DNA from 4 places in the Paenibacillus sp. FSL W7-1088 genome. Region 3 is predicted to be linked to each of the others. Evidence: riboswitches for the same ligand, from Rfam matches in the RefSeq annotation. Region 3 holds a riboswitch; each other region holds the start of a gene.

Evidence for each region. Region 3 has a riboswitch for cyclic di-AMP ahead of MKY42_RS10965 (C40 family peptidase). Riboswitches for the same ligand answer to the same signal wherever they lie in the genome.
Region 1: linked by a shared signal. The riboswitch ahead of MKY42_RS19340 (3D domain-containing protein) and the one ahead of MKY42_RS10965 (C40 family peptidase) in region 3 are both predicted to bind cyclic di-AMP.
Region 2: linked by a shared signal. The riboswitch ahead of MKY42_RS00150 (3D domain-containing protein) and the one ahead of MKY42_RS10965 (C40 family peptidase) in region 3 are both predicted to bind cyclic di-AMP.
Region 4: linked by a shared signal. The riboswitch ahead of MKY42_RS00535 (C40 family peptidase) and the one ahead of MKY42_RS10965 (C40 family peptidase) in region 3 are both predicted to bind cyclic di-AMP.

The regions. Positions count from the first base shown of each region.
Region 1 covers NZ_CP150216.1:4,324,703-4,326,905, reverse strand. The annotation lists gene MKY42_RS19350 (ABC transporter substrate-binding protein/permease) at 1-177, shown strand, start outside; gene MKY42_RS19345 (amino acid ABC transporter ATP-binding protein) at 164-886, shown strand; cyclic di-AMP (ydaO/yuaA leader) riboswitch at 1,173-1,369, shown strand; gene MKY42_RS19340 (3D domain-containing protein) at 1,372-2,040, shown strand; gene MKY42_RS19335 (polysaccharide deacetylase family protein) at 2,175-2,203, opposite strand, start outside.
Region 2 covers NZ_CP150216.1:32,653-34,855, forward strand. The annotation lists gene MKY42_RS00145 (TatD family hydrolase) at 1-131, shown strand, start outside; cyclic di-AMP (ydaO/yuaA leader) riboswitch at 373-626, shown strand; gene MKY42_RS00150 (3D domain-containing protein) at 900-2,084, shown strand.
Region 3 covers NZ_CP150216.1:2,361,607-2,363,809, reverse strand. The annotation lists gene pelA (pectate lyase) at 1-482, opposite strand, end outside; cyclic di-AMP (ydaO/yuaA leader) riboswitch at 893-1,024, shown strand; gene MKY42_RS10965 (C40 family peptidase) at 1,030-1,494, shown strand; gene MKY42_RS10960 (carboxymuconolactone decarboxylase family protein) at 1,600-1,929, opposite strand; gene MKY42_RS10955 (hypothetical protein) at 2,048-2,203, opposite strand, start outside.
Region 4 covers NZ_CP150216.1:110,116-112,318, forward strand. The annotation lists gene MKY42_RS00530 (GNAT family N-acetyltransferase) at 1-80, opposite strand, end outside; gene MKY42_RS00535 (C40 family peptidase) at 481-951, opposite strand; cyclic di-AMP (ydaO/yuaA leader) riboswitch at 955-1,092, opposite strand; gene MKY42_RS00540 (hypothetical protein) at 1,345-2,187, opposite strand; gene MKY42_RS00545 (M1 family metallopeptidase) at 2,198-2,203, opposite strand, start outside.

The DNA of each region.
Region 1 (2,203 bases), 2.0 Mb from region 3:
ATCTCGGTTATCGGTATGGTGGACATTATGTACCAGGCAAGTGTGGTCAAAAATATTACGTATCAAGGGATGAATCCATTCCTGATTGCGGCAGCCATCTACTTTGTGCTGACGTTCATTTTGTCCAAACTGCTGGGTCGACTGGAAAGGAAGTTGGGTGCAAGTGATAGACGTTAGACAATTATATAAATCCTATGATAAGAACGAAGTGCTTAAAGGCATTAACGTAACGATTGGCAAAGGCGAGGTTGTCGTGGTCATCGGTCCGTCCGGATCGGGGAAAAGTACCTTTTTGCGTTGTCTGAACTTACTGGAGAAACCTACTTCCGGTGAGATTAACTTTGAGGGAGTTTCGATCACTGACCCGAAACACAACATTAATGCAACTCGTGAAAAAATGGGGATGGTATTCCAGCATTTCAATCTGTTTCCGCACAAAACGGTGCAGCAGAACATTACGATTGCTCCCATTAAAGTGAAGAAACAGCCTGCACATGAAGCGGAACAAATCTGTGCAGATTTGCTCAAGACGGTGGGCCTCTCTGACAAAAAAGACGCCTATCCAAATCAGCTGTCCGGTGGACAGAAACAACGGATAGCTATTGCAAGAGCGCTCGCGATGCAGCCGCATGTCATGCTCTTTGACGAGCCAACGTCTGCACTGGACCCTGAAATGGTGGGTGAAGTCCTGGATGTTATGAAGCGGCTTGCAGAGGGCGGCATGACCATGGTTATTGTGACGCATGAGATGGGCTTCGCACGCGAAGTGGGTGACCGCATCCTGTTTATGGATGGCGGGGTAATTGTAGAAGAAGGAACGCCTGCTGAAGTGTTCGGTGAGCCCAAGCATGCACGTACACGTGACTTCCTTGCTAAAGTGCTCTAATACATCCAAGTTATTCAGGATGAAGATCAGGATGAAATTGCAAAATCTATACTTTGGATGAGAATTTCATCCCCTCATACATCCCTGTCGACGACCCGTCGGCAGGGATTGTTTTGTTATGTAAGGAAACGCACGGATTAACATAAAAAGTAACGTTTCTGTCATCAGCGATATAAGCTCAAATAGACATTTTTTTGAAAAAAACCGCTTAGATTCAGCCATGATGTTGAAGTGAATTAGACAGATGGTAACATTTACTACGACTCTTGGTTACAAAATTGTGATATATTTGTTCCTGCCGAAACTTCCGGAGTTGGGAGTGCGGGGGATGTAACGATGCAGAGTGTGCTTGGGGAAGAATCATTTGCACACGGCTTGGGGTGAATTAGGGCTACATAAATTCTTAATGTAATTGAACCTATAGGGTGGTTTCCTCCATCCGAATCCGACAACTAACTTCGCAGGCATAATGAGGGAGGAAGACCATGATTAACAAGAAACGTATAGCCAAAACAGCAACAGCTTTGCTGACAGCAGCAATGCTCATTCAGGCCGTTCCGGCTCACGCTGATTCAGTTCATGTGGCCAAAGAGGGGGATACCTTCTATACCTTATCCAAACAATACGGAGTTGGACTTAACGCTCTTATCAAAGCTAACAATGACATTTCAGCTTACAACATTTATGGTGGTTTGAAAATTACGATTCCTGGAAAAACAACGTACACAGCTTCTGCTGCAGAAGCTAAAACGGAGGCTAAAACGATCACTACTGCAAGTCTTGACGTTAATGCAGATAGTAAAGTTGTACAAGCCTGGGGAAAAACGTTTGATTACAGCAAAGCGGTCGATGTCAAAGCAACAGCATACTCCGCGGACGCTTCCGAAAATGGAGGATGGGGTGCTGTGGACTACTTCGGTAACCCGCTCGAATTGGGAACCATTGCAGTAGACCCAAGTATTATTCCATTGGGAACTAAGGTACTGGTAACAGGTCATACACACCCAGGACTGCCAAAACAGGCATTTGTCGCTACGGCTCGTGATGTGGGCAGCGCCATTAAAGGCCATAAGATCGATATCTTTATTCCTGGCAGCAAACAATCCGTGAGCACATTTGGTATTCAGGATGTTGAACTTTACATTTTGAAATAAAAATCAAAGCGTAGCTGCACATCATCATATGTGATTCCAACTAAATCTAAATTAAACAGTAAAGGGTGTCCCTTAATCACGAGAATGTGATTGAAGGGCACCCTTTTGAATATCCGACTTCTGGATTCTTTGACCTATTTGCCCTTTGGCAGTTCTAGCATTT
Region 2 (2,203 bases), 2.3 Mb from region 3:
GTGGAAAACGAAATGAGACAGCGCATGTACGTCTGGTTGCAGAAGCAGCTGCGGAAATTAAAGGCATTTCGGTAGAGGAAATTGCAGCAATAACGACCAAAAATGCCATGGAACGATTTGGGATTCGTTAAAATATCGAGCAAAACGGGTGAAAAAGTGAGTTAGGCGGAGTTAATTTGCTTTTTGATCCAAATAAATCAAGAATATTACAATATTTTAACCAAATATTTAGAAAAACGTACTTGAACAACGCTTTACAACATGCATAGAAACAGGATATCATCTTTTCAGTGAATTGTTGTGCGGAAAATTGGACAGATGTTCGGGGGATGAACAAAGGGACACTTTCCGATGAAACAACATTACTTTCATGAATCAGTCTCGCTGAGTCTCCGTTAACGGAGAGCGGGGGAACCAATAAGGCTTAAACATCGGTGTTTTCAGCCGATGCGCAAAATGCGCTGACCCAAAAGCAGCGTATAAATCTGCGAAGCCATATTTGATTTCTTCTTTGGGTCTCGGGGTGAATTCAAGGGCGTCCGCCATGAGCGGATGACCGGAGATAGGGCGGCTCTCTTTCGCCCGAACCCGACAGCTAACCTCGCAAGCGGAAAAAGAGAGGCAACCTCGTGCATGAATTTCCGATATTCAGAATCATTCGGAAGCCACGAAAGAGTTCCTCTTAAACTCTTTCTTTGGCTTTTTTGTTTTTGAATAAAAGAAATACGGTCATCATACGGTAAGTATTCAGGAGGATGACATCATGTTGCGAAGATTGATTCATGGTGCAGAACCGGATTATGTTGGTCCGATCTGTGTTCTGTAGAAAATTTGGTATAGTCGCGTCAAAGACATCATGCATTACTTTAGACGGCGAGGCTATGAAGGAGGACGGAGAAGTGGGCACATTCCAACCAGAAGAGACCCATGAGTCACGATCATCCAGTAAGTCTTTCGCGTTGCGGTGGAAGCATGAGAACTTGCGTCAAATGGCATTGATCGCGATTTTCTCAATTGCGCTTACAATCATGATCTTGTTAGTCGTTTACGGTCAGGCCGGGAAACAAATTTCACTGGTTATTGATGGCAAAGCTCAAGCGGTAGAGACTCGTACAGGAATGCTTCAGGAAATGCTGGAGGAGCAGTCAATCACAGTCAGCCCTCACGATCAGGTATCCATGCCCTTGAATGGGGCGATCACAGATGGAGACCGCATCGTTATTGAGCGGGCCGTTCCAGTTAATATTACGGCAGACGGAGACACCAAGACTCTGTATACAACCGATTCATCGGTAAAAGATGCGATTAAAAAATCAGGTATTCAGATTGCAAGTGAAGACAAAGTGTATCCGGCGCTTGGAACCACTATTGAAGCGGATATGAAAATCCGTGTAGTGCGTGTAACAAAGCGTACGGTGGACGTGGAACAGCCGATTGCTTACAAAGTGATCAAAACGGCTGACCCTAGCTTGTACAAAGGCGACAATCGTGTCGTTGTGAGCGGTAAAGAAGGCACACTTGTACAGCATATTGAAAAGGTGTTCCAGGATGGAGAATTGGTCTCCAAAAAAATGGTGGGCAAATCGGTCGCAACGAATCGCGTTGATAAAGTGATCGCCGTTGGTACCAAAGCCAAACCTGTTGTGAAAGAGCCAGTGATTCAGACGGTATCGGCGCAGACTTCCACGACAAAAACAGCAACAACAACGAACTCGAAGAAAACCGCTGCCTCGGGCAGCAAAGTAATTACCGTCTCAGGCAGTTCTTTTAAATATTCTAAAGTGTTGAAAAATGTATCCATGACGGCATACTCTTCTGAAGAGCCCGGTATCGGCACAAAAACGGCATCAGGTACTCGGGTAACCGAGGGACGTACCATTGCGGTTGATCCCAAAGTCATTCCAATTGGCTGGTGGGTATATATCGAGGGCCTTGGCTTCCGTCGTGCGGAAGACACAGGTGGTGCCATTAAAGGCAACAAAATTGATGTGTATTATGATAGTGTGAAGCATGCCCTGAACTTCGGACGGAAGAAAGGCAAGACGGTATATGTGATTGGTCCGGTGAAGCCGGAAGCGAACTAAAATCGTTTTACTTTGAAATGGGAATGCTATAAAATATAAGCATGAATGATTCATGCGGAATATGCGGCGGAGGGGTCTGAATTCAGTCTCCCCCGCCGTTTGGCAGAGAAGAGGATACT
Region 3 (2,203 bases):
GAGCTGTCGATGAATGAGAAATCTCCTTTACGTGCACCTACTTCATCCAGCATGTACATGACATTAATCATGGCATCGTCGTTGAAGGTGATGTGCTTGTGATAACCGGAGCTTTGGTATACCTGTGGCCAACCCCCATTGGAGTACTGCATATTCAGCAAAAAGTTGATTCCTTTGATGGCAGCAGCCGAATAACGCGGATCATTCGTCTTTTTGAATTCCTTGGCTAACCTTCTAATTTCTGAGTATGTAGCTTTGTTATCAATCGTAGATTTGGCCCACTCACCACTTGTTTCTTTGTAATCCTTCTTCCATCCCCCGTCTGGATGTTGATTCTTCAAAATGTCCGAGATACTTGCTGTCGTTCCAGAGGCGTCTGCAGCAGAGACCTTAGCAGCAGGCTGAAATACCATTCCGACAACGGAGAAAACCATTGTACATGCCATAACCAAAGATGCAAACCTTGTTTTTGCCTTCAACATAGATTAGAAACACTCCTCAATTCATTTTCTGCAAACTGTTCCCCTGCTAATCTATCCCCCTTATATTTGTTTTATAATCAAACTATTTCTTTTAATCCAATAAATGGAATGCACAAAAAGAATTCTATGCAAAAAGATGAATTTTGTCAATATTTGCAACAACATGTAACAAATTCTTTGGACAACCTATAATTATCGTCTAATTGGATGTGAGAAAGCCAATAAATTGTCCAATTTCTCTCCTTCTGAAACAGTAGTTACTTTTTTGTCATTTATTAGAACCCATCATTCGAGTTATTTCTACATAAAAAGCGATAATTCCGTTAACATTGAGATGATAAGAAGGGTTCAAGATCGGTTTGACATTTTCGCATTTATGCAATATAGTTTCAAAAGGTTACAAAAACTTAATTATTCATTTGCCGAGTTTCATGTTTGAAAACGGGGGAACCATTTTGGGTGAATTATTCTTATACATAGGAAATATAGGGAACCTTCTACCGAACCCTTAGCTAACTCCGTAGGCATCGAAGGGAGAACAACAATTTTGAAAAAGCTTATCATTTCTATTTTTGGAGCAGCAGTTCTATTTACATCCGGTGCAGCAAGCACAGAGGCAAGCAGTATTAACACCGTCGTTAACAACATGACAGGCATTCCTTACAAATGGGGCGGCACGACACTCGCCGGGTTTGATTGCTCTGGATTTATGAGATATATTTTCAACAAATATAGCATTGAATTACCACGTACTTCCCAGCAGCAAGCGAAGGCCGGAACACCGGTATCCAAAGCTAATCTGCGTACAGGTGACCTGGTATTCTTTAATACGATGGGCAATGGCATTTCTCATACAGGAGTATATATCGGGGGCGGACAGTTCGCTCATGCTTCCAGCAGTAAGGGTGTCAGCATCACCCAATTATCCAATCCATATTTCAATGATCGTTATGTAACAGCACGCCGGGTAACAGGTCAGTTTATGTATAACAAAATGCTGGGCAAAATATAAGTTTGATTGGAAATAGCGCAAAGAGGAGGCTCCGGGTGAATCCGGGACCTCCTCTTTGTTTTGGGGCTTTTGTTTACAAATCCGCTGTGCTGTAGACTTCTATACTTAATGTAGAGCCTTCTGTACTCTCATTGCACCTTGAGACAACGCATGGCCTCCGCCTACGGCTCCAGCCACAGCAACCGTCTCCATAATCTCCTGATCGGTCGCTCCTTTGGCACGCGCCTCTTCCACATGGTAAAACGTACATACCTCATTGTTTGCAAACAAACCAATGCCCAGTGCAATCAGCTGTTTGGTCTTGGCATCAATTTCCCCAGCCTGAAAACATTCTCCAGTGAACTCATGATAAGACTTCACCACAGCTGGCAGCACGTCGCTTAATTCACCAATCTGATCTTTATAGGCATGAACCTTATCATTCATCAATGTCATGGTTACCGCACATCCTCTCGGCTGATATGTTACAAGCTCTCACTGTACCTATCTTTTCACCCGAGAGGTGCAATTATGCCAAAACACCCATGGTAAATGAACCTAAAAAACGCATGTCCTATTCTTCGAGCGGACTCTTACGTGGCTCGCTGAACAACTGATACTGATAATTCCGGTCCAGCTTGACCACACGACGATTCTGACGGCGAATGAGCACCTGCTCCCCGTCCCAGGCAACCACAATGCCTGTCACATCATTGGACTGAATTTCGTC
Region 4 (2,203 bases), 2.3 Mb from region 3:
TCATACTGCCAATCGCAGATGAGCTCCGCATGTTCTTCTTGCATGGGCACAACGTGAAACGTCACAGGGGCTTCATCCATACAAAACTGCACGCTCCTCTCATTGTGAACAAGCGATAATGATTTTGATTTGTCCATATCTATATCCATATGTCATTCCATATCTAAGCTTGTTTTCACTCTACAAAAGAGGCGTTCATTTGGCAAGTCCTCGTTTTAGAAAAAAAAGTGAAACAAAAGTTCCGGTAATTTCGTTTATATTATAGTAGGATGGGTAAAAACATGATAAGAGCACGGACGAAGCAATGAAAATAGCTCTAAAAAACTTAAACTTAGGTTTGATCGCTATCCCGAATGCTTTGAAGGAAACGAAGCACAAAAAAACCGCCGGATCCATTCCTGCGGAGAATGTACCAGACGGTTCTATTATGCTTCGTTACAGTAGTTTTATTGTTCCAGCATGACGTTGCTCAGCTTGTCCCTAGTCGATGGCCAATGTCTCATATGCGTCCGTGCTCATAATGCGTTTAGCGCCAACATAGCGGTTAGCCCAGTAGCTTTCACTTAATTCGCTGATGGTAACTCCTTTGGAAGAAGAGGAGTGTGCAAACTTTCCATCCCCTACAAAGATCCCTACGTGCGAGACCCCTTTACCCGTTGTATTGAAGAATACCAGATCACCTGGTCTCATTTCCATACGGGATACCGAATCACCCATGTCGAATTGTGAACTCGATTGGCGAGCCAGATCAATACCCAGCTTGTCGAATACATAACTTGTGAACCCAGAGCAGTCAAAGCCGTTAAGCGTTGTTCCTCCGCTTTTGTATGTAGTTCCCATTGCTGAATCAATGACTTGGTCCATTTTTGAATCTGCGAATGCGCTGCCTGCTCCAAGCGATAATGCAAATGTGAGGCTAAGTACAGCTGCGGTTAATTTCTTTTTAAACAAGAGATATACCCCTTCCAATGCCTGCGAGGTTAGCTTAAGGATTCGGTTGAAGGTCCCCTATGATCCCTCTGTTGCAAGATCAATTCACCCATAACTGGTTCCCCCGCTTCCCAGGTGCTAGGAATTTGGCTATGCTAGTTATGCACCTGCGAAATCAAGAAATGACGATTAAATTTTAAGTAGTTACAAATATGAAGGTAAAGATTACAAAGTTGTTACTAAAAACTCACTGCGATTATTGTAACAGAGGTATATCACTTTGGCAACGTTTAACAACAAAATTAGCAAAAAAAACCTCGACCTTTGACGGGGAAAGGTCGAGGTTTGCTTGTTTAAAGGCTTTTGATGAAAACAACTTTACATAGAGATGGTAACCATTTTTAACCGTGCACGTTAATCCTTGATCGAATTGGACTGCCATAACCGGAAATGGGCGCATATTTTCCATAGGCTTAGCAAGCACCGGGCAAGTGGATACGTCTGTTGTAGTATAAGACCAGTTAAACCCGTTAGTAACCATGAAGCTGAAGTAAAGGCACCAAAGACCAGCAGATGAAGGCCGCCCAGCATGACAGCGATGCCGATCAGAGTGATGACCTGGCGTAGTGCAATCCATAGAGCTTGAAACGTACCACGCGCTCCGCCTTCCCCATCAGGAGCTGAGATACCAAACTGCATGTAGAGCAGGATATGATGGATAACCCACCCGTATACAATCCAACCAGCAACATAGGGAATACCAGGCAAGAGCAGATGGAGGGAATGAAAACCTTCCATAAAGATAGAATAGAGCTTTGGTGCGAGCCAATAAGCAGGCAGCAGCAGCAAAAGGGTACGAATGGTGTAAAGCAACAGCATCGGTTTCCACAAATTTTTGATGCCACGAATGAATGGAATGCGCTCTTCCGAATGATTATAATGCTGGAGCGAGTAGAGCAGCCCTGCCTGAATGAGAGGGCTAATCAGCATCCGTAGCAGCAGCATAGCCCCTAAAATCCATAAATAGCGATGGACCTCCGGATTCGTTGTCAGGCCGAGTTGGCTCTCCATTTTGAATAAAATTGTACTGAGTTCCCCTACATCAGGGTCAGGATAACGCAGGAGCAGCGGGACCACAGCTGACTGAACCATTCGATAAAGAAAGTATCCCCATACTAATTGATAGAGAAATAAAAGTGCTGCAATGAACATATGCTGACGGACGAGAAACCAGCCTTCACGTATTTTCGCTTTCACTGTATCCACCTCACCA